DNA from 2 places in the Actinoplanes sp. NPDC049548 genome. Region 1 is predicted to be linked to the other one. Evidence: riboswitches for the same ligand, from Rfam matches in the RefSeq annotation. Region 1 holds a riboswitch; the other holds the start of a gene.
The links. A riboswitch is a leader RNA that binds a small molecule or an ion and turns the genes downstream of it on or off. The one in region 1 is predicted to bind glycine.
Positions count from the first base shown of each region.

Region 1 (11,181 bases):
GCCGACGCCGAGCAGGGTGGGCAGCCACGCCACCAGCTCCTTGGAGCCGATGGTGGGCAGCACTCCCGGCGTACCGGAAGCGCCGCAGGCTCGGGCCACCCAGGCCGAGATCGCCGCACGCAGCGCCGGGGTCCCCGCGGTCAGCGGATAGCCCGGCGCGTCGGACGCGCCGGCCAGGGCGGTCCGGATCGAGGCCGCGACCGGGTCGACGGGCGTGCCGACCGAGAGGTCGACGATGCCGTCCGGGTGCGCGGCGGCGACCGCCTTGGCCGGCTCGAGCAGGTCCCAGGGGAAGTCAGGCAGTGATGCCGAGAGCACGGTCAGTGCGCATCCCCGCGCGGCGGCTGGGCCGCCACGAACGTCGCGTCCTTCTCGATCTTGCCAACCTTCGACGCGCCGCCGGGCGAGCCGAGGTCCTCGAAGAACTCGTAGTTCGCGTTCGTGTAGTCCTTCCACTGCTCCGGGACGTCGTCCTCGTAGAAGATCGCCTCCACCGGGCAGACCGGCTCGCAGGCCCCGCAGTCGACGCACTCATCGGGGTGGATGTAGAGCATCCGGTTGCCCTCGTAGATGCAGTCGACCGGGCACTCTTCGATGCAGGCCTTGTCAAGCACATCGACGCAGGGCTCAGCGATGATGTATGTCACGGGTCTTTCCCTTCCAGAGCCAAGCCGTCTCAAGCCCAGCCGCTTCGCGACGGTACGGGCAGAGCCTAGTATCTCGCCGGAGGGAGGTGGGGTGTGCTCCGACGGCAGGATGTGGGACACCGGGTGGTCGTCCGCCGAATTGTAGGGGTTTCCCACGATCGCCCCCTCTACACGGACGCCCTCGGCGAACTTGTCGACCTGACGGAGACGGATCTCACTCTCGCCACCGCCAAGGGCACGCTCCGGGTGCCGCTCAAGGACGTGCACCGGGCCAAGCGGGTGCCCGCCGCGCGCCGCCCCCCGGCCGCCGACGTGGTGGCCCTCGAGCTGGCGGCCAACGACGGCTGGCCCGCGCCGGTGCAGGCCCGCCTCGGCGACTGGATCCTGCGCGCGGCCGGCAACTGGACCGGGCGCGCCAACTCCGCCCTGCCGGTCGGCGACCCGGACCGCACGCTCGAGGCCGCGATCGACGCGGTCGAGCAGTGGTACACCGCCCGCGGGCAGCAAGCGTTGATCAACACCCCGATGCCCCTCGCCGCCCCCGTCAACGCCGCCCTGGACGAGCGGGGCTGGACCGCCCGCCCGCTCACCCTCGTGCAGACCGCGCGGGTGGCGGCGCTTCTCGAGACCCTGCCGGCGCGGGCCGACCTGCCGACGGTCGAGCTCGCCGACTCCCCCACCGACGACTGGTACGCGATGGTCGCCGAGCACAAGGGCACCCTGCCCGCGCCGGCGAGACAGATTCTCACCGGCGTACCGGATGCGGTCTTCGCTCATGTGCGCGACGCCGACGGTGAGCTGCTCGCGGTGGCCCGGGGTGCGGTGAGCGGTCCCGACCGGTGGCTCGGACTGTCGCTGCTGCAAACGGCCCCGGCCGCACGCCGGCAAGGGCTGGGCGCGCACGTGGTGCGGGCTGTGGCGCACTGGGCGGTGCAACAGGGCTCGGCGAGGGCATACTTGCAGGTGGAGGAGCGCAACACCCCCGCGGTGACGCTCTACCAGAAGATGGGTTTCACCACCCACCACACCTACCTCACCCGCGAAGCGCCCTGGTAGCTTCGGCAGGACAAATGAAGATCGCGCCGCACGAACCGTTGCGGGAGAGCTCCCGGGCGCAGGTCCGGGGCGCCGAAGGAGCAACTCCTCCCCGAGAATCTCTCAGGCACAGATACCGCTCCGGTCAGGCGACTCTGGAAAGCCGGGACACCGATGTCCCGCACCCACGGTGCAAACCGTCGCCACGACGGTGAAGCTCTCAGGTCCCATGACAGAGCGGGGAGGCCACCCGAGCACAGGGAGCCTTTTTCCGTGGCGATCAGCGCGTTCGACCTCTACTCGATCGGCATCGGCCCGTCGTCGTCGCACACCGTCGGCCCGATGCGGGCCGCCAAGCTGTTCGCTTCCGGCCTGGCGGATCCCACCCTGGTCTTCCGGGTACGCGCGGAGCTCTTCGGCTCGCTGGGCGCCACCGGGCGCGGCCACGGCTCCGACACCGCCGTCATGCTGGGCCTCTGCGGCGAGGACCCGGAAACCATCGACACGGTACGGGTCGCAGAACGCGTCGCCGCCATCCGGGCCGAAGGACGCCTGCTGCTGGCCGGCAAGCACCCGCTCGCGTTCGACACGCACGCCGACCTGGTGCTGAACCGCCGGCAGAGCCTCCCCGACCACCCCAACGGCATGCGGTTCCAGGCGTGGGAGGCCACCGGGGAGCTGCTCGCCGAGCGCACCTTCTACTCCGTCGGCGGCGGTTTCGTGGTCGAGGACGGCGTGCGCGCCGATCGCGACGACACCGCCGCCGTTCCCCACCCGTTCAGCTCCGGCGCCGAGCTGCTGGAGATCTGCCGGCGGGAGGGGCTGCCGGTCTCCGCGGTCATGCTCGCCAACGAGGAGGCCTGGCGGCCGGCTGCCGACGTACGGGCGGGGCTGCTGCACATCTGGGCGGTCATGCAGGGGTGCGTGGAGCGCGGGCTGCGGGCCGAGGGTGTGCTGCCGGGTGGGCTGCGCGTACGCCGACGGGCCCCGGCGCTGTGGCGCGACCTGGTCGCCCGCCCGGACACCGATCCGCTGCACGTCCTCGACTGGGTCAACCTGTACGCGCTGGCGGTCAACGAGGAGAACGCCGCCGGGGGCCGCGTGGTCACCGCCCCCACCAACGGCGCGGCCGGGATCATTCCGGCGGTGCTGCACTACTACACGCGGTTCGTGCCCGGGGCCGACGACGAGGGGGTGGTGCGGTTCCTGCTCACGGCGGCGGCTGTGGGCGTACTGATCAAGGGCAACGCCTCCATCTCCGGGGCGGAGGTGGGCTGCCAGGGCGAGGTCGGCTCCGCCGCCGCCATGGCGGCCGGCGCGCTGTGCGAGGTCCTCGGGGGTACGCCGGAACAGGTGGAGAACGCCGCGGAGATCGCGCTGGAGCACAACCTCGGCCTGACCTGCGACCCGGTCGGCGGGCTGGTGCAGGTGCCGTGCATCGAGCGCAACGCCATCGCCAGCGTCAAGGCGATCAACGCGGCCCGGCTGGCCCGCAACGGCGACGGTACGCACCGCGTCAGCCTCGACACGGCGATCCGCACGATGCGCGACACCGGCCGGGACATGTCGACGAAGTACAAGGAGACGTCGCTCGGCGGCCTCGCCGTCACCGTCGTGGAGTGCTGACGACCGGCAGACCGAAGGCCGCGAAGTGCTCCCGGCCGAGGAACGAGGTGATCTCGGCGATGCGGTCGCCGCGCAGCGTGAGCACGTCGATCGACCAGGCCGGGTATGCGCCCGCGTCACCGTCGCGCAGGTAGGACGCGACCGCGGGCTGGCCGTTCGCGCTGGTCGGCACGTGCTGCCAGGCGCCGCAGGAGCCGAGCGGCAGCCGCACGGCGAAGTCGGTGACGGCGTCGAGGCCGCGATACCAGTGCGGCAGGGGCGGCATCGACCAGGTCACGTCCTCGACGAGCAGCGCGACCAGTCCCTCGGCGTCGCCGCGTTGCAGCGCGGCGGCGTACCCGGCGACGAGCTCCCGGACCCGGGCGTCGCCCACCTTGCGCAACGTCTGCTGCTGGGTGGCCGCCGGTGCCTTCTCGGCGAGGGTTCTGCGGGCGCGCGCCAGCGCCGAGTTCACCGAGGTGGCCGAGGTGTCCATCATGGCGGCGATCTCCGCGACGCTGAAGCCGAGCACCTCGAACAGCAGCAGAGCCGCCCGCTGGTTCCCGGGCAGATGCTGCAGGGCGGCGACGAACGCGATCTCGACGGCCTCCCGCTGCTCGTAGGTGAGACCGACATCCGGGTACGGCCCCAGCCACGCGACGTCCGTCGACGGGACGTCCCCCATCACCGCCCGGGCGCTGGACGGGCCGAGGTCGACGGGCAGCGCGCGCCTCCCGCGGGCTCCCACGGCGTCGAGGCAGGTCCGCGTCGCCACGGCGTACAGCCAGGCGCGCAGCGAGCCGCGGCCCTCGAAGCGCTGGAACCCCCGCCACGCTCGCAGCAGCGCCTCCTGCACGGCGTCGTCGGCGTCGTGGGCCGAGCCGAGCATCCGGTAGCAGTGCGCGTGCAGCTCCCGGCGCAACGGCTCCACGAGGCGCGTGAAGGTGGCGTCGTCACGCTCGTGCGCCGGAACTTCGCTCACGGCCGACGATTCTGCCGCATCCCGCCAGTCCCTCTTGCGAACGATCCACAGCAATGGCGAGGAGACCACGATGAACGACACCCTGGCGGTACCCGGCGCACGCCTGCACTACGAGCTCCGCGGCAGCGGCCCGCTCATCGTGCTCGTGGGCGCGCCGATGGACGCCACGGCGTTCGCGCCGCTGGCCGACCGCCTCGCGGCCGACGGCCACACGGTGCTGACGACCGACCCGCGAGGCATCAACCGCAGCCCGCTCGACAACCCTGAGCAGGACTCGACGCCGCCGCTGCGCGCCGACGACCTCGGCCGGCTGCTCGCCCACCTCGACGCCGGCCCGGCCACGGTCCTCGGCTCCAGCGGCGGGGCCCTCACCGCGCTGGCGCTGGCGGAGAACCACCCCGGGCAGGTGCACACGGTGATCGCCCACGAGCCGCCGCTGGTCGAGCTGCTCGACGACCGCGACGAGCTCCACGCCGGCACGGCCGACATCATCGCCACCCACCTCGCCGGCGACGGCCCCGGAGCGTGGCGGAAGTTCCTGGCCCAGGCGAACATCAGCATGCCGGACGAGGTGTTCGCCATGGTCTTCGGCGGCGACCGGGCGCCTCAGCAGGCCGCGGACGAGCACCGCTGGTTCACCCACGAGCTGGGCCCGGGCACCCGGTGGCGACCCGACCTCGACGCGCTGCGCACCGGCCCGGCCCGGATCGTGGTCGGCATCGGCGAACAGTCGTCCGGTCAGCTCTGCGACCGGGCATCGAGGGCGCTCGCCGCGGAGCTCGGCACCGAGCCGGTGCTGTTCCCCGGCGACCACACCGGCTTCGTCGACGAGCCGGACCGGTTCGCTGAGCGGCTGCGCAAGGTGCTCAGCGGCGGACGACCCGGCGGGGCTTCGTGGTCTTCGCAACCGTGAAGGCCTTGAGCGACTTCGAGCGGTAGTCGCGGCCGAACATCGTGGCGGTCCAGTAGCCGAGCAGGGTGCCGACGATGGCGAAGCCGCCGTAGAGCCAGATCTGCGAGAAGAAGTTGCCCGCACCGCCGGAGAAGGGGTAGTCACCGCTCACGAACGGGCCGACGAGGACGGTCAGCAGCATGCCGATGGCCGCCGCCGCGACCAGGTCGGGCAGCCAGGTGCCGACCGGGACGCGCTGGGCGCGGGTGAACGCGACCGCCGCGAGGACCACACCGATGGTCGCGAACATGATGACGGACACCGTGTTCTCCGCGGTGTCGTTGTCGGGGAAGGCGAGGCGCGTCACCAGCCGCGCCACCACGTTGATCGCGAACAGCGCCGCGGCCAGCGCCGCGATCGACACCCAACGCTGCTTCATGGCGTCCTCCTCCGACGGACTTACGGCTCGTCGCCGCACACGAATCGTGGCTCGGGATCGTAGCGCCACGTGAACTTCTTGCGCTCGACCTCCTTGCCATCCTTGCGGATGACGCGCCACGCATCCTGAGTGAAACCTGGGAGTCCGCTGCTAGTGATGCACTTCGGGCCGGGCTCGCGGTGCACGGTCGGCGGGGACGTGATGTCGCGGCGGGGGCTTCGGACGGTCTTGACGCTGTCATAGACCTTCGTGCTCCACATCGAGACGGTCACCGACCTGCTCGTGTACGAGGTGTCGATGAAGATGCCCCACGGCGTGGTGTTCCTGAACTTGAGATCGAGCGTCGGGTAGAAGATGGTCGACTCGATCACGGCCGGGTAGCGCGAGAAGTAGAACGAGTGCGGCTTGTGCTCGACGTCCTCCAGCCCCGCGTAGTAGGCCGCGTTGAACAGCGTCGTGGTGAACTGCGAGGCGCCGCCGCCGACGCCGGGCTCGAGCTTCCCACCGACGATCACCGGCGCGTCCTGGTAGCCGGATGCGTAGTCGCGCTCGCCGGTGTGCCCGTTGAGGGAGAAGGTCTCGCCCGGCCGGACCATCGCGCCGTCGACGGCCCGGGCGATGGTCATGATGTTCTGGCTGCGGGGCGAGCTCGCGCCACCGGTGAAGTAGGTGGTGAAGGTCGAGACCTTCTCCTTGATGCCGAGCTTGGCGATGTCCGCCTCGGTGACGCCGGGCTGCTGCTCGGTGTGCGTCGCGTCGACCGCGCGGGGCGCCGCGGCGGGCAGCACGGCGAGCAGGGCGGTGCCGAGCGCGGTCAGGTCGACCATGTCGCCGGGGGCGCCGGCGACCACCGCCGGCTTGCCCTTGGCCAGCACGACCCGCGCGTCTTTCGGCTCCTTCTCGACCGCGGCGAACTCCTTGGCCGCCGCCGCGTGCAGCTTCCTGCCGTCGATCGCCGGCGTGAGCAGCCCGTCGTCGTCGGACCGGAACACCAGCCCCTTGGCGATCGCGGCCGGCGAGAGCGTGAACGACGTGCCCGCCACCCGTACGGTCACCGGCGCGGCCACCGCCGGCACGGCCAGGTCGCGGACCATCGCGTCGACCTGCTCACGACTCGTCGCCGGCGGCCGCTCCACCAGCGGGACCCGGGCGGTGCCGCCGGTCAGCCAGGCCTTGCGCACCTCGGCCGCCGCGGCGACCGGGTCGAGGCCGCGGCCGGCCGCCGGATAGGCCGGCCTCGGGGTGAGCCCCGCCCACGTGATCCCGGGCTTCTTGAGCGTGACCTTCTTCGGGTCGAGCTGTCCCCGCAGGACCGTCTCGAGCTTCTCCCGGTCGAGCTGGATCACCGGCTCGACGCTGCGCTCACCGAACAGCGACGGGCTGCCCTTGATGGCCTTGCCCACGGTGAGGTCGACGTTGAGCTTCAGCGCGATGTCGGCGGCTTCGACGCGCACGGCCTTGCCGTCCAGGTCGACCGCGACCGGGTCGCCGGTACGCGGGCCGAGGGCCTCGGTCAGCCGGCGCTCCGCCTCCGAGCGGGACAGGCCGCCCAGGTCGACGCCGAGCACCCGGGTGCCTCTCGGCACATCGCCGCCGTACGCCCAGGCCGCCACGCCGGCCGCCGCGATCAGCACCGCGGCGACCGTGCCCACCACGACGATCCGCCTACGGTCGACGGGACGCGACTCCCCGGCCGCCGCCGGCGAGGTCTCTTCGAATACGGAGGTCACGCGCAAGTGTGCAGCGCGGCGATCACGCCGGACAAACTCCCACGACGCGATGTCACAGCTTTGTGACGGTCGGCCCCTTCAGGATCGCCCGGTAGGCGAAGACGGCAAAGCTCAGGCTGCCCACCAGGATCATCACCAGCGCCACCCAGTCCTTGCCGCTGACCAGATAGTCGCCCTCCGTGGTCCTGCCGCCGGCCGCGAAGAACATGATCGCGGTCCACACGGCCCAGGGCGGCGCGAGGGCCCAGCGCCGGCCCACCGTCGAGACGGCGAACCACGAGATCGCGTAGTTGGCCACGGCGGCCAGCAGGATCGCCACGCCGATCGGCGTCCCCCCGATGCGCAGCGGCGTCATGAAGAGCTCCAGCAGCGCCGACAGGACCGTCGCGACCAGGGCGACCACGACGCCGCCGGCCTGGACCAGCCGCTCCAGGCCGGCCCGCGGCGGCTGCGGCTCCTCGGCGGGCGGGGCGGACGCGGGCGCTTCCAGCGTCATCGCCCGACCACGTTGCTGAAGAGGTCGCTCTCCCACTTGTGCGGGCCGCTGACCTCGCCGCGCTCCCCCTTGGCCAGGGTGAAGTACTCGACGCCCATGAACTCGCCGCCGAAGTCGCCCGCGATGCCGTACAACCACGAGTTGTCCGGGATCTGCGTGGCGTGCGCGCGCATGGCCGCCACCTTCTTCTCGTAGAAGTCGGTGCCGTCGATGCGGGCGGCGATCTCGTCGTCGGGGTGGCCGAAGGGCAGGTCGTCGACGTTCTCCACCTCGGCGAACGGGTTGTCGTCCAGCGCCTTGAAGGCCTCCATGCCGCCCTCGAGCACGCTGCGCGGCATGGCCGTCCAGTAGATCTTCTCGGGGCCGAACCCCTGCGCCTCGGCGAGCTCGGCGGCCCGCATGGCGACCCGGTGCGCCTGGATGTGGTCGGGGTGGCCGTAGAAGCCGTTCTCGTCGTACGTGATGAGCACCTGCGGGCGTACCTCCCGCATGATCTCCAGGCAGTGGGCCGCGGCCTCGTCGAGGTCGGCCCGCCAGAAGGCCCGGGGATGGTCGTTGGTCTCCAGACCCATCATCCCGGAGTCGCGGTAGCGACCCGCGCCGCCGAGGAAACGGTGATCCGTGACGCCGAGCGCGGCGCAGGCGCGCTGCAGCTCGCCGATGCGCCAGCCGCCCAGCTGGTCCGCCTGGCGCGCCTCGAGCTGCGCCAGCTCGGGCACGTGGATCTCGCCCTCCTCGCCCAGCGTGCAGGTCACCAGGGTCACCTGGGCGCCCTCGGCCACGTAGCGGGCCATCGTGGCGCCGGTGCCGGTGACCTCGTCGTCCGGGTGGGCATGCACCAGCATGAGGCGGCGTGCGGGCAGGGTGTCGGTCACCCGCGCCACTTTACGCGCGCCCTGTCCCGCCCCTTCGTCTGCTGTTTGCCCCCCGCGGGTGGTGTCCGATCAGCGATGCTGGTCGGCGTGGAGTATCCCGAGCTCGCCGGGCGCACCGGCCGGTTCCGCCACGGCGCACCCCATGCCGTGACGGTCGGCGGGGACGGCGCCCGAGTGGCATTCCTGCGCTCCGCGGGGCCGTACGACCCCGCGGCGGCGCTGTGGGTCCTCACCGTCGCCTCCGGGGCGCTGACCAGGGTCGCCGAGGGGCCCGTCGACGCGTACGCCGGATCCGCGGACCTCTCGGTGCTGACCTGGGCCCGCGACGGCCGGCTGCACTGCTCCGGCATCGACGCGACCGCCTGCGCCCCCGTGCTGGACCCGCGGCCCGACCCGGCCGGGCGAGCCGTCGGCTACACCACCCCCGACGGCACGCTGCGGGTCATCGGCGACAACGGCGACGAGCTGCTCGCCGGCGAACCCGGCACCGGCGTGTCCTGGGGGCTCCCGGACCCCGCCGCCGTCCAGTTCGGCCGCACCCGGGGCTGGTGGTGGTCCCCCGACGGCAGCCGAATCCTCGCAGTCCGCAGCGCCGGCTCGGTGAGCCTGCACCTGCTGGACCTGTACGGCGGCTGGGTCGACGTGCACTGGGACCGGGAGACGTACCCGTACCTGGTCGACGTCCGCTGGACCGGCGGCAACCCCCTGATCACGGTGCTGCGCCGCAGCCAGCAGCACGGCCTGGTGCTGTCGGTCGACCCGCGCACGGGCGAGACCCAGGTCCACGCGGAGCTCGCCGACGCCCGCTGGGTCGAGCCCGTCCCGGGCACCCCGCTGCTGCTGCCCGACGGCCGCGTCCTGGTCGGCGGCGAGCTCGCCCACGACGGCTTCGACGCCCGCTGCCTGTTCGCCGACGGCAGCCTGCTCACCCCACCCGAGCTCTACGTACGCCGGGTCGTCGGCGTCCTCGCCGGCACGACCGAGCTGATCGTCGAAGGCACCGAGGGCGAGCCCGCCGAGCAGCACGTCTACGCGGTGCGGACAGCGCTGGGCGGAGCAGGCGGGAAGGCCCGCCGCCTCAGCGAGGGGCCGGGCTGGCACCACGCCCACGCCGGCGGCGACGTCCTGGTCATCGACGACACCGTGCGGCGCGGAGAAGCCGTCATCCCGCTGCCGTCGGACGCCGCGCCGCTGCCGTACGCGCCGCAGCCGGTCCTGGCCCGCGTGACCGACCGCTCCCTGCCCACCGGCGTGCTCTACCCCGCCGGCCACGTCACCGGCACCCGCCTGCCGGTGCTCGTCGAGCTCGGCGCCGGACCCGGCCACCAGCAAGTCGTCCTCGACCCGGCCCGCTGGCAGGAAAGACAATGGTGGGCCGACGCCGGCTTCGTCGTGGTCAGCGTCGACACCAGGGGTACGCCCGGAGTCACGCCCAGCTTCGAGAAGGTGGTCCACCGCCGCCTCGCCGACGTCACCCTCACCGACCACGTCGACGCCCTGCACGCGCTCACCGGCAAACACCCCGACCTCGACCTGGCCCGGGTCGCCGTCCGCGGCACCGGCCTCGGCGGCTGGCTGGCGACGCTGGCCGTCCAACGCCGGTCGGACGTCTTCCGCTGCGGCATCGCGATCGACCCGGTCACGGACTGGGCCACCCTGCCACCCGCGTACGCCGAGCGCTACCTCGGCAACCGAGCCGACAACACCGAGATCTACGACCACCACGCGGCAGCGCCATCGGGAACGGCGCCGCTGCTGGTCTCCCCCACCGGGGGTCTGTCCGAAGAACTGAAGTTCCTGACCCGGGAGTGTGCATGACATCAGCTCTGATCGGCCGCAGCCTGCCCATGGAAGCCCTGCCGACGACCGAGGTCGACTACCTCCAGCTAGGCGAGACCTCGGCGATCTCGGAGCTGTGGGACGGCAACGTCCTGACCTGCCCCCGAGACACCCCCCGCCACCAGATGATCCTGAACGCGCTGGCCAACGCCCTGCGCGCCGGCCGCACCGACCTGAACGTCATCACCGGCGTCCCGGTCCGCCTGGGCCCCGGCCGCATCGCCGTCCCGGACCTGATCATCTCGGGCGCCATCGACCCGGACATCCCCCTGGTCGAGGCGGGCTCGGTGCGGCTCGTCTGCGAGATCACCTCTGCGGCGAGCGCGACGGTCGACTGGACGCTCAAGATGCACGCGTACGCCCAGGCCCGCATCCCCTGCTACCTCGTGGCGGAACCGGACCGGGGCCTGCTGCACAGCAACATGCTGACGGCCCAGGGCTACGTCGAGCAGTCGGTGATGCAGCTCGTCCGCGTCACCGGCCTCAACATCTGATCTACTCGATGCCTGTGGGAACATCTCCCGGCTTGCGCCTGCCCATGAGCGACGAGGATTTCCTGGCGCTGGGCGCGTCCGAACGCGTCGAGCTGTTCGACGGCGCCCTGTGGATCCGCCGGGTCGGCGCTCCTCGCCACCAGCACA
Region 1 covers NZ_JBFAPM010000001.1:690,167-701,347, reverse strand. Annotated here, with positions in the region: gene dapC (succinyldiaminopimelate transaminase) at 1-324, opposite strand, end outside; gene fdxA (ferredoxin) at 321-647, opposite strand; gene AB0J80_RS03350 (GNAT family N-acetyltransferase) at 741-1,703, shown strand; glycine riboswitch at 1,735-1,831, shown strand; gene AB0J80_RS03345 (L-serine ammonia-lyase) at 1,956-3,308, shown strand; gene AB0J80_RS03340 (sigma-70 family RNA polymerase sigma factor) at 3,289-4,269, opposite strand; gene AB0J80_RS03335 (alpha/beta hydrolase) at 4,340-5,182, shown strand; gene AB0J80_RS03330 (hypothetical protein) at 5,136-5,600, opposite strand; gene AB0J80_RS03325 (VanW family protein) at 5,621-7,330, opposite strand; gene AB0J80_RS03320 (hypothetical protein) at 7,383-7,826, opposite strand; gene mshB (N-acetyl-1-D-myo-inositol-2-amino-2-deoxy-alpha-D-glucopyranoside deacetylase) at 7,823-8,701, opposite strand; gene AB0J80_RS03310 (prolyl oligopeptidase family serine peptidase) at 8,789-10,519, shown strand; gene AB0J80_RS03305 (Uma2 family endonuclease) at 10,516-11,034, shown strand; gene AB0J80_RS03300 (Uma2 family endonuclease) at 11,079-11,181, shown strand, end outside.

Region 2 (11,181 bases), on a different contig from region 1:
ACCGGCGCGTACGCGTGGGACATCTCGCACCACGACTTCCTGCGCCACCCGCCGCCGTCGTTCATCATCCTCTGATGGAGCCCCCCACGCATCGCCCCGCCGCCCGCATCGTCTGCCTCGACGCCGACGGCCGGGTCCTGCTCCTGCACTGGCGCGACCCGCATGACGGCCACGACGTGTGGGAACCACCCGGCGGCGGCCTGGACCCGGGCGAGAACCACCTGCAGGCCGCCCGCCGCGAGCTCGCCGAGGAGACCGGCCTCGACCCGGCGGCGGTGCTCGACCATTCCGTCGAGGTGGAGCGCGACTTCGTCTGGAAGGGCCGCCACTTCGCCGGACCGGAGCGGTTCTTCCTGGCCCGCTTCCCCGATGCCCGCCCGGCGCTGGCCCGCGACGGGCTGCTGGCCGACGAGCAGCAGGAGCTGGCCGGGCACGCCTGGGTGGCCATCGCCGACCTCGCCGGCCTGCCGGGCCTCGACCCACCCGACCTCCCGCAGATCATCGCCCGGCTCTGAGCGCCACCCGTGTTGACAGGAGATGATCTCTTATCGATACTCGATACATCGATCTTCGATAAGGAGTTTCTCGTGGCGCCATCCCCTCGTCGCTCCGGCGCCCTGCGCCCGCTGCGGGCCCTGTTGACCTTCACCATCGTCATCAACATCCCGTTCCTGCTCATCGAGCCCTTCCTGGCCTGGACCAGTGAGCGGGTCCCGGCAGAGTTCCTGGCACCGCTCGACGCGCTGAAAGACCCTCTGCCCGACACCCTGCGGCCGGCCTTCACGGCGAAGGTCGACGATCTCGGAGTGCTGGTCACAATCGCCGACCCCACCCCCGCGCAGACGATGCTGGAGATCCTCGCCGGGGGCATGGTCGGCGCGGTCGCCTGGCTGGTGATAGCCGTCCTGGCCCGCCGGATCGTCACCTCGGCCCTGCACACCGATCCGTTCACCGTCGACACGGCCGGCCAGATCCGCCGGCTGGGCATCGTCATCCTCGCCGCCGGCGGCCTCGCGGAGATCATCGGCGCGGCGGCGGAGTACGCGCTGTACCGCACCGTGTTCCCGTCCGCTTCCTATACGGGCGCCGGCGCCGACCACCTCAGCCTCTGGTGGCTGCCGCTGGGTCTCGCCGTGCTGGCGTTCGCCGCCGTGGTACGGCACGGCTGCACCCTCCGCGCCGAGCTCGACGAGGTCATCTGATGCCTCCCGAGGAGCAGCACCGCGTCGACATCCACATCGACCGGCTGCTGGCCGCCCGCGGCATGACCCTCACCGAGCTCGCCGGGCAGGTCGGCCTCACCCTGGCCAACCTGTCCATCCTCAAGAACGGACGCGCCCGCGCCCTCCGGTTCAGCACCCTGACCGCGCTCTGCGACGCGCTCGACTGCCAACCCAGCGACCTGATCACCGTCCGGCCCGCGCCGTCGGTGTCGAAAACGGAAGACCGATGAACGGCCCCCGGCGGGGTCACCCGGCGGCTCGGAACTCCGCTCGCCACCGGGCGACCAGCGGGTCGTCCGGGTCCCGCAGGTGCTCCACCGACACCGGCGTCAACGCGGCCACCGGCCCGGCGAAGGCGTCGATCTCCGCGCGGGTCAGCGGCCACGGCGGCCCCTCGCGCTCACCCTGCTCCGCGACCGCGATGACGAGCAGGGTCCCGCTGGGGGCGACCATCGGGCCGACGTTGGCGATCGCCCGGGCGCGTTCCGGCGCCGGGAGGGCCTGCACGTTGTTGCTCTCGACCACGAGGTCGAAGCCGCCCCGCCAGCTCGGGGGCGGGTCGAGCAGGTCCGCGACGACGTAGTCGACGGGCGAGGACGGGTGCCGCACGCGGGCCGTCCGCACCGCGGTGGCGGAGATGTCGAAAGCGATCACGGCGAAGCCGAGGCCGGCGAGGAACTCAGCGTCGCGGCCGAGACCGCACCCCACCACCAGGGCGCGGCGGCCTTCGCCGGTGAGCCCTCCGCGGCGGGCCCAGGCGGCGAGGTAGCGGCTCGGCTCCGGCACGTCCCACGGCACCTCGGCGGTGCCGGCACCGGCCTCGGCGTAGAGCCGCTCGAACCAGCCGGTCGGATCCCCGGCAGCCAGTGACGCCGCCGCCAGCCGCGTCGTGTCCGGCACCCGCCCACCACCCTCGGCCGCCGCCACCGGGACCTGCTCACCGCCCTGGGCCGCCGCCTCGTCTGCGACGTCCCGTTCGTCGGCAAGCGCGGACGGCACCGGCACCTGCTCGCGGTCACCGGCCGCTGCGGACGACGGGTCCTGGCCGGTCGTCATGCCGGCATCGGGCGGGTGCGGCGCAGCTCGCGCAGCGCCCGGCGGCGGGTGTCGCCGGTCAGCGTGTCGATGTACAGCCGCCCGTCGAGGTGGTCCGTCTCGTGCTGCAGCGCCCGGGCCAGGAATCCGGTGCCCGCGATCGTCAGCGGCCTCCCGTACGCGTCGAAGCCGGTGGCGGTCACCGACCAGGCCCGGGGCGTCGCGAAGCCCATCCCCGGCAGTGACAGGCAGGCTTCCTCGTCGTCCTGGGTGCCGTCGAGGTCGGACAGCACCGGGTTGACGAGGTGACCGACCCGGCCGGCGACGTTGTAGGAGAACACCCGCAGGCTGACGCCGATCTGCGGCGCCGCGACGCCGGCGCGGCCGGGTTCGCGGACGGTGTCCTCCAGGTCCTGGACGAGGTCGCGCAGGGCGTCGTCAAAATCGGTCACCGGCTCGGCCGGGGTGCGCAGGACGGGGTCGCCGAACAGCCGTATGGGACGCACAGTCATGGCGTCCAACCTACCGAGCCGGTGTACGGCCCGGCAGCCCCGGCACCCGTTACCCGAAGAGGGCGAGCTGGTCGGCGACCAGCAGTCCGCGCAGCTTCTCAGCCTTCGCCGGCCAGCGCGGCCCGCAGGGGGCCCGCCTTCGCCGCGGCCTCGTCCACCTCGGCGACCGGGTCGCTGTCCCAGGTGATGCCGCCGCCCGCCCACAGATGGACGCGGCCCTCGCTGACCGCGGCCGTGCGGATGGTCAGGCCGAGGTCGAGGTGGTCGGTGCCCACCCAGCCGAGGGCGCCCATCGCGACGCCGCGCCCGACGGGCTCGACGGCGGCGATGAGGTCCAGCGCCGCCAGCTTCGGTGCGCCGGTGACCGAGCCGCCCGGGCAGACCGCGCGCAGCAGCTCCGCCAGACCCAGGTCGCCCTGGATCGGGGCGGAGACCTGCGACTCGGCCTGCCACAGACCGGACCAGCGGCGTACGGCGAACAGCTCGTCCACGCGTACCGGGCCGACGCCGCTCAGGCGGGCCAGGTCGTTGCGTTCCAGGTCGACGATCATGATGTGCTCGGCGCGTTCCTTGGTGGAGCCCAGCAGCTCCCGGCGCCCCGCCGCGGTCGCCGGGCGGGTGCCCTTGATCGGCCGGGTGAAGACCCGCCCGGCGCGGACCTCGACGAGGGTCTCCGGCGACGCCGTGGCGATCGCCCAGTCCCGGCCCGCCAGGATGCCGCCATACCGCGCGCCGGCCAGTTTCGTCACCCGCTGTAGGGGCGGGCCGGGATCTCCCGTGTACGGGGCGCTGGCGTGGCCTACGACATTGACCTGGTAGACGTCCCCTCGGGCGATGGCGGCCCGGACCGCGTCGACCGCTTCGGCATGCTCGTGCCGGGTCCAGCTGTCCTGCCAGGCGCCCAGCGACCACGCGCCGGGTGTTGACTCACCGTCACGGGTCGCGAACGGGAAGAGACCACGCTCCGCCGGTTCCACGGGATCGCTGTGGCGGTAGAGAACCGCTGCCACGTCGGGGATTCCGGGGACCGGTGTCGGTTTGCCGACGGCCCCGCCGGCCATCACCGATCCGGCCGCCGCAGATACGTACAGTGAACTTCCGCAGACCGTGCCGACGCCATTCGGGTGGAATGAACTAGCCGTTCGGATGAGGTTTCGCACCGGCAGTCCGTTGTCCGCGAGCCACGCTGTAACAAGCTCTGCGGGGTCACCACCGTCGCCGAGGTACCACTCGAACACCGATGACGGACGGTGACGGCGCTGGCAGGAGGCCGGAGAACACGGTGGAACGGCTGGCGCGACTGTCGCACAGTGGTCGTATCCACGCCCCGCGTGGACCATCTCAACAGTGGGCTCGCTCAATGGGGCGCCGTCACTCGCTCCACCCGGACTCGTTCGGATGGGAGTAGTGTTCGCCACCGTTGATGTGAACCTCAACACAACACAACCCCCCGACCGGAGACCTCCGATGTGCCAGCACCAAACCACCTGTCCTTCCGCTGAGGCCGTGGACCGCGAGGCGGCCCGCATCGTGGCGACCTTCCCCGAGCAGGGCTGGAGCCTGCTCTGCAACGGCGTCATCCTCTTCGAGGACACGGGCGAACTGCTGCCCGACGGCAGCAAGATCGAACCGCACCGCGGCCCCGCCCGGCACGCCCTCGCGGCCTGACGGCCCCGCACCGCACCACCGGGCGGCTCAGGCCGTCGACCCGACGGCCCGCATACGCCGCCCGCGGCGCGGAGCCCGAGCACGACCGCCGGAAGAGTAACGGCGACGAGGCCGCGACCGCATACCGGCCTGCACCCCCCACGGCGCCCGCAGCGCCGCCGAGCCCCGCTCGCACCGACCAGAAACGCCACCGCGCCCACCGCCGACGCCGCACCCGCGACGCGACGGCGAGACACCGCCCTCGATCGGGCGGCACCACGGCGAGGACCCGCCACCAGCGCCCGCGGGCCGACCGACGACACCACCGGCCGACCCGCCCGGCGCCACCAGGCCGCGGCCGGCGCCCTCAGTCCTCGAACGCCTCCGGCGCTGGACACGAACACACCAGGTTCCGATCCCCGTACGCGCCGTCGATCCGCCGCACCGGGGGCCAATACTTCGCCGTGCGGTCCACACCCTCCGGGAAACCGGCCAGCGACCGCGGGTACGCATGCTGCCACTCGTCCGCCGACACCGCCGCCGCCGTGTGCGGGGCATGGTGCAGCGGATTGTCGTCGCGTGGCCACTCACCCGCCGCCACCCGGTCGATCTCAGCCTTGATCGCGATCATCGCGTCGCAGAACCTGTCCAGCTCCGCCAGGTCCTCGCTCTCCGTCGGCTCGACCATCAGCGTGCCGGCCACCGGGAACGACATCGTCGGCGCGTGGAAGCCGTAGTCGATCAACCGCTTCGCCACGTCGTCCACCGACACACCCGTCGCCTTGGTGATCGGCCGCAGGTCCAGGATGCACTCGTGGGCGACCAGGCCCTCGTTGCCCGCGTACAGCACCGGGTAGTGGTCCCGCAGCCGCGCTGCGACATAGTTCGCCGCCAGCACCGCCACCGCCGTCGCCTGCGCCAGGCCGTCCGGGCCCATCATCCGCAGGTACGCCCACGAGATCGGCAGGATCCCCGCCGAGCCGTGCGCCGCCGCCGACACCGCGTGGTGGTCACCGGGCTCGAGCGGGTCGCCGGGCAGGAACTCGGCCAGGTGCGCGCGCACCGCGACCGGGCCGACGCCCGGGCCACCGCCGCCGTGCGGGATGCAGAACGTCTTGTGCAGGTTCAGGTGCGACACGTCCGCGCCGAACCGGCCCGGCCGGGCGAAACCGACCAGCGCGTTCAGGTTCGCGCCGTCGACGTACACCTGCCCGCCGGCATCGTGGACCTTGCCGCACAGCTCCGCGATGCCGCGCTCGTACACGCCGTGGGTCGACGGGTACGTCACCATGATCGCCGCCAGCGCGTCCCGATGCTTCTCGATCTTGGCGTCCAGGTCGGCCAGGTCCACGTTGCCGTCGTCGTCGCAGGCCACCACGACCACCCGCATGCCCGCCATCACCGCGCTGGCCGCGTTCGTGCCGTGCGCACTCGACGGGATCAGGCACACGTCCCGGTGCGCCTCGCCCCGCGAGCGGTGGTAGCCCCGGATCGCCAGCAGGCCGGCCAGCTCACCCTGCGAACCCGCGTTCGGCTGCACGCTCACCGCGTCGTACCCGGTGAGCTCCGCCAGCCACCCCTCCAGCTGCGCCACCAGCGCCTCGTAGCCCGCGGTCCGCGACGCCGGCGCGTACGGATGGATGTTCGCGAACTCCGGCCAGGTGACCGGCTCCATCTCCGTGGTCGCGTTCAGCTTCATCGTGCACGACCCCAGCGGGATCATGCCCCGGTCCAGCGCGTAGTCACGGTCCGACAACCGGCGCAGATACCGCAGCATCGCCGTCTCCGAGTGATGCGTCCGGAACACCGGATGCGTCAGGAACTCCGACGTGCGCGCCAGCTCCCCGAAGCCCCCCGCGGCGGGCTCGGCCGGCTCGGCGCCGAACGCCGCCAGCACCGCCGACACCTGCTCGGCCGTGGTCGTCTCGTCGCACGCCACCGACACCCGGTCGGCGTCCACCAGGCGCAGATCAATTCCGGACACGGCCGCCGCCTCGACGACCGCCGCGGCCCGGCCCGGCACCACCGCCGTCACCGTGTCGAAGAACCGCGCGTGCGCCAGCTCGACCCCCGCCGCGGTCAAGCCTCCGGCCAGCGCCAGCGCCCGGTCGTGAACCCGCTGCGCGATCGCCCGCAGACCCTGCGGGCCGTGATACACCGCGTACATGCTCGCCATGACCGCCAGCAGCACCTGCGCGGTGCAGATGTTGCTCGTCGCCCGCTCCCGGCGGATGTGCTGCTCCCGCGTCTGCAACGCCAGCCGGTAGGCCGGCGCCCCGTCCGCGTCCCGCGACACCCCGACCAGCCGCCCGGGCAGCGACCGCTCCAGCCCGGACCGCACCGCCAGGTAGCCCGCGTGCGGACCCCCGAACCCCAGGGGTACGCCGAAACGCTGCGTCGTGCCCGCCGCGATGTCCGCACCGATCTCCCCCGGCGCCCGCAGCACCGTCAACGCGAGCAGATCCGCCGCGACCGTCACCAGGGCACCCACCCCGTGCGCCGCTTCCACCAGCGCCGCGTGGTCCCGGACCGCCCCGGACGCTCCCGGATACTGCAGGTGCAGGCCGAAGAACTCGTCCGGCAGCGCCGCGTCGGCGTCCAGGTTCACCAGCCGCACCTCGATGCCCAGCGGCTCCGCCCGGGTCCGCAGCACCGCCAGGGTCTGCGGCAGCGTGTCCGCGTCCACCGCGTACACGTTGCTCTTGCTCTTCGACGACCGCCGCGCCAGCGTCATCGCCTCCGCGACCGCCGTCGCCTCGTCGAGCATCGACGCGTTCGCCGTCGCCAGCCCCGTCAGGTCTGTCACCATCGTCTGGAAGTTCAGAAGCGCCTCCAGCCGGCCCTGACTGATCTCCGGCTGGTACGGCGTGTACGCCGTGTACCACGCCGGGTTCTCCAGCACGTTGCGCCGGATCACCGCCGGCGTGAAGGTGCCGTAGTAGCCCAGCCCGATCATCGAGGTGGTCACCGTGTTACGCCCGGCGATCTCCCGCAGCTCGGCGATCGTCTCCTCCTCGGAGGCCGCGGTCGGCAGCTCCAGCGTGCCGTGCCAGCGGATCACCTCCGGGATCGCGGCATCCATCAGCGCCTCCAGCGACGCGTACCCGATGGCCTTGAGCATCTGGGTCTGCGCGTCCGGATCGGGACCGATGTGGCGATGAGCGAACGTCATGGCGGCTCCAGGGGGCTGCGGAGGTCGACGGGCAACCTCCCCCTCTGTCATACCCACGAGCGCACTCCAGAGTCGCCTGCCCTCGCGGTCCTTTTGCCTGAGAGGTTCCGGGGAGGATTTGCCCCTTCGGCGCCACCGGCGGACCGGCGGTCTCTCCCGCGAGAGTGGTACGGCCCCTTCAACCTACCAGCGCACCGATGTCGATCACGTGTCCCTAGGCTGTGGCGTGTGACCTACTCCCCCGCGGACGACCGCTACGCCACCATGACCTACCGCCGCGCCGGGCGCAGCGGCCTCCAGCTGCCCGCGCTCAGCCTCGGCCTCTGGCACAACTTCGGCGACGCCCGCCCCCTCGAGCGGCAGCAGGCGATCATCCGCCGCGCCTTCGACCTCGGCGTCACCCACTTCGACCTGGCCAACAACTACGGGCCCCCGCCCGGCAGCGCCGAGACCAACTTCGGCCGCATCCTGCACACCGACCTCGCCGCCCACCGGGACGAGATCATCATCTCCACCAAGGCCGGCTACGCCATGTGGGACGGCCCTTACGGCGACTGGGGCTCGCGCAAGTACCTCGTCTCGTCGCTCGACCAGTCGCTCAAGCGCCTCGGCCTCGACTACGTCGACATCTTCTACCACCACCGCCCCGACCCCGACACCCCGCTCGAGGAGACCATGGCGGCCCTCGACGCCGTCGTCCGCGCCGGAAAAGCCCTCTACGTCGGCATCAGCAACTACAACGCCGAGCAGACCGCCCAGGCCGCCGCCATCCTCCAGGAGCTCGGCACCCCGCTGCTCATCCACCAGCCGTCCTACTCGATCCTCAACCGCTGGATCGAACGCGACCACCTGCTCGACACGCTCGAACGCGTCGGCGCCGGCTGCATCGCCTTCAGCCCCCTCCAGCAGGGCCTGCTCACCGACCGCTACCTCGGCGGCATCCCCGCCGACTCCCGCGTGCGTACGAGCGTCTTCCTCGACGAGAGCGACCTCGACCCCCAGACCATGGGACGCATCCACAACCTCAACGACATCGCCCGGCGCCGCGGTCAGAGCCTCGCCCAGCTCGCCCTCGTCTGGGCCCTGCGCGACTCCCGGATGACCAGCCTCATCATCGGCGCCAGCAGCGTCGAGCAGCTCGAGACCAACGTCGCCGCCCTGCGCAACCCCGCCCTCACCCAGGACGAGCTGGACGCCATCGACGCCACGGTCCTCGACCTGTGACCGAGCTCTACCCACCCCGCACGATCCTCGCGGTCGTGGTCGGCTCCCGCGCGTACGGCCTCGACGGCCCGGACTCCGACCACGACCGCCGAGGCGTGTACGCCGCACCCACCCGGGCCTTCTGGCACCTCGACAAGCCGCCCACCCATCTCGACGGCCCCCGCGACGAGCAGTTCACCTGGGAGATCGAGCGGTTCTGCACCCTCGCCCTGCAGGCCAACCCCACCGTCCTCGAAGTGCTCTGGTCCCCGCTGGTCGAGCACGCCACCGCCGACGGCCACGAACTGCGCGCCGCCCGCCACGCGTTCCTCTCCCGCCACGTCGCCCACACCTACGGCGCGTACGCCCAGGACCAGCTCAAACGCGTCGCCGCCCGGCGGAAACGCACCGGCGAGACCAACCACAAACAGGCCATGCACATGATCCGCCTGCTCCTCGCCGGAGCCCACGTCCTGCGCACCGGCGAGGTCCTCGTCGACGTCCGCCCCCTGCGCGACCAGCTCCTGCGGATCAAAAGCGGTGGTGAGCCGTGGGAATCCGTGGTCTCGTGGGCCGAGCAGCTGCAGGCCGACCTGGCCGACGCGGAGACCACCAGCACCCTGCCGGACGAACCCGACCGGGCCGCCGTCGACGCACTGCTCACCGGCGTACGGGAAAGGGGTCTGCAGTGACCGTCGACGTGCCCGCCTGGGCCGCGGAAGCCGCCGCCCTGCCCTACCCCACCGTCTTCGCCACCGTCAGCGGCGCCCACCTGTACGGCTTCGCCTCCGTCGACAGCGACCTCGACCTGCGGGCCAGCCACATCCTCCCCGCCGCCGAGGTGGTCGGGCTGCGCACCGGCCCGGAGACCATCAGCACCGACACCTGGCGCGACGGCGTCGAGCTCGACGTCGTCAGCCACGACCTGCTCAAGTTCGCCCGCATGCTGACCAGCCGCAACGGCTACGTGCTCGAGCAGCTGCTGTCCCCGCTCGTCGTCACCACCTCGCCGGTCCACCGCGAGCTGGTCGCCCTCGCCCCCGGCCTGATCACGTCGCACCACGCCCACCACTACCTGGGGTTCGCCGCAACCCAGGAGCGGCTGTTCGCCAAGACCGGCGAGCTCAAGCCCGCGCTGTACACGCTGCGGGTCCTGCACACCGGCATCCACCTCATGCGTACGGGCGAAGTCGTCGCCGACCTCGGACTGCTCAGCTCCCTGCGCTACGTCCCCACGCTCATCGACCTCAAGCGGTCCGCGGAGCACGGGGCCTTCCCGGACTCACTGCGCTCCACCGTGCTCCAGGACATCGAACGTCTGCGCACCGAGCTGGAGTCGGCCCGGGACACGTCAGCACTGCCCGCGCACGCCGACCCGGCGGCGGTCGAGGCGCTGCACGAACTGGTGGTCCGCACCCGCCTTGTCGAGAACGAGGTTCCGGCTTCGTCCCAGGGGCATCAGACGCCGAGCCCGTGAGCGAGGAACCACCATGCAACCGAACCAGATCACCGAGATCCTCGACCGCCCCCTCAGCCGCGAGCTGCTGGCCCGCGACCTGACCCGGCTCGCATACGTCGCCGAGGACGGCACACCCCGCGCCGTACCGATCGCGTTCACCTGGAACGGGTCGCAGATCGTCATGTGCACCACGAAGAACGCCCCGAAGCTCCCGGCGCTGCGCCGCAACCCGATGGTCGCGCTGACGATCGACACCGAGGTGCATCCGCCGAAGATCCTGCTCATCCGCGGCCGGGCCGAGCTGGACGTCGTCGACGGCATCCCGGACGAGTACCTGCAGATGAACGGGACCTACGAGATGACGCCGGAGCAGCGGGTCGCGTGGGAGGCGGAGGTGCGCTCCCTCTACGACGGCATGGTCCGCATCGTCGTCACGCCGACGTGGGCCAAGCTCATCGACTTCGAGACGACGCTGCCGAGCGCGGTCGAGGAACTCGTAAGGCAGCGCGAGGAACGCCGGCGCGCCTGATCCCCTCTTCCGGCCCGAAGCGCGCCCGGCTGGTTCTCCGGGCGTGCTGTGGTCTGGCGCTCTGCGCGTAGAGCATCCTAGGAACCTAGGGGTTATCGGTAGGTGCGTGAGTCGGTTTACGCTGGTCTCCATGTCCACCCGCGCGCTCGACGCCCCGGTCGCTTACCTGGCGCGGCCGTACCGGCCCGTCCTGGTCGCCGGGACCCTCGCCGAGCTGACCGGCCCGACCCACGGGCTCGTGGAGCTACCCCTGCGCCTCTGGTGGAATCCGCAGCGCGCCTTCGACCTGGGCGAGCACACGATGCTGCTGTGGATGTACGAGAACGTGCTGCGTGAGGCGGTGCGGATCGACGAGCTGCGCGCCCACATCGACGGGGGGACACTCGTGCGGGTGTGGCCCG
Region 2 covers NZ_JBFAPM010000011.1:235,960-247,140, forward strand. Annotated here, with positions in the region: gene AB0J80_RS22785 (alanine racemase) at 1-75, shown strand, start outside; gene AB0J80_RS22790 (NUDIX domain-containing protein) at 75-515, shown strand; gene AB0J80_RS22795 (DUF2975 domain-containing protein) at 588-1,202, shown strand; gene AB0J80_RS22800 (helix-turn-helix transcriptional regulator) at 1,202-1,453, shown strand; gene AB0J80_RS22805 (class I SAM-dependent methyltransferase) at 1,470-2,279, opposite strand; gene AB0J80_RS22810 (peptide deformylase) at 2,276-2,770, opposite strand; gene AB0J80_RS22815 (chorismate-binding protein) at 2,869-4,110, opposite strand; gene AB0J80_RS22820 (DUF5999 family protein) at 4,238-4,438, shown strand; gene gcvP (aminomethyl-transferring glycine dehydrogenase) at 4,785-7,589, opposite strand; glycine riboswitch at 7,665-7,758, opposite strand; gene mgrA (L-glyceraldehyde 3-phosphate reductase) at 7,818-8,813, shown strand; gene AB0J80_RS22835 (nucleotidyltransferase domain-containing protein) at 8,810-9,484, shown strand; gene AB0J80_RS22840 (nucleotidyltransferase domain-containing protein) at 9,481-10,269, shown strand; gene AB0J80_RS22845 (pyridoxamine 5'-phosphate oxidase family protein) at 10,283-10,780, shown strand; gene AB0J80_RS22850 (hypothetical protein) at 10,911-11,181, shown strand, end outside.
Region 2: another riboswitch for glycine. It lies ahead of gcvP (aminomethyl-transferring glycine dehydrogenase); the one in region 1 lies ahead of AB0J80_RS03345 (L-serine ammonia-lyase).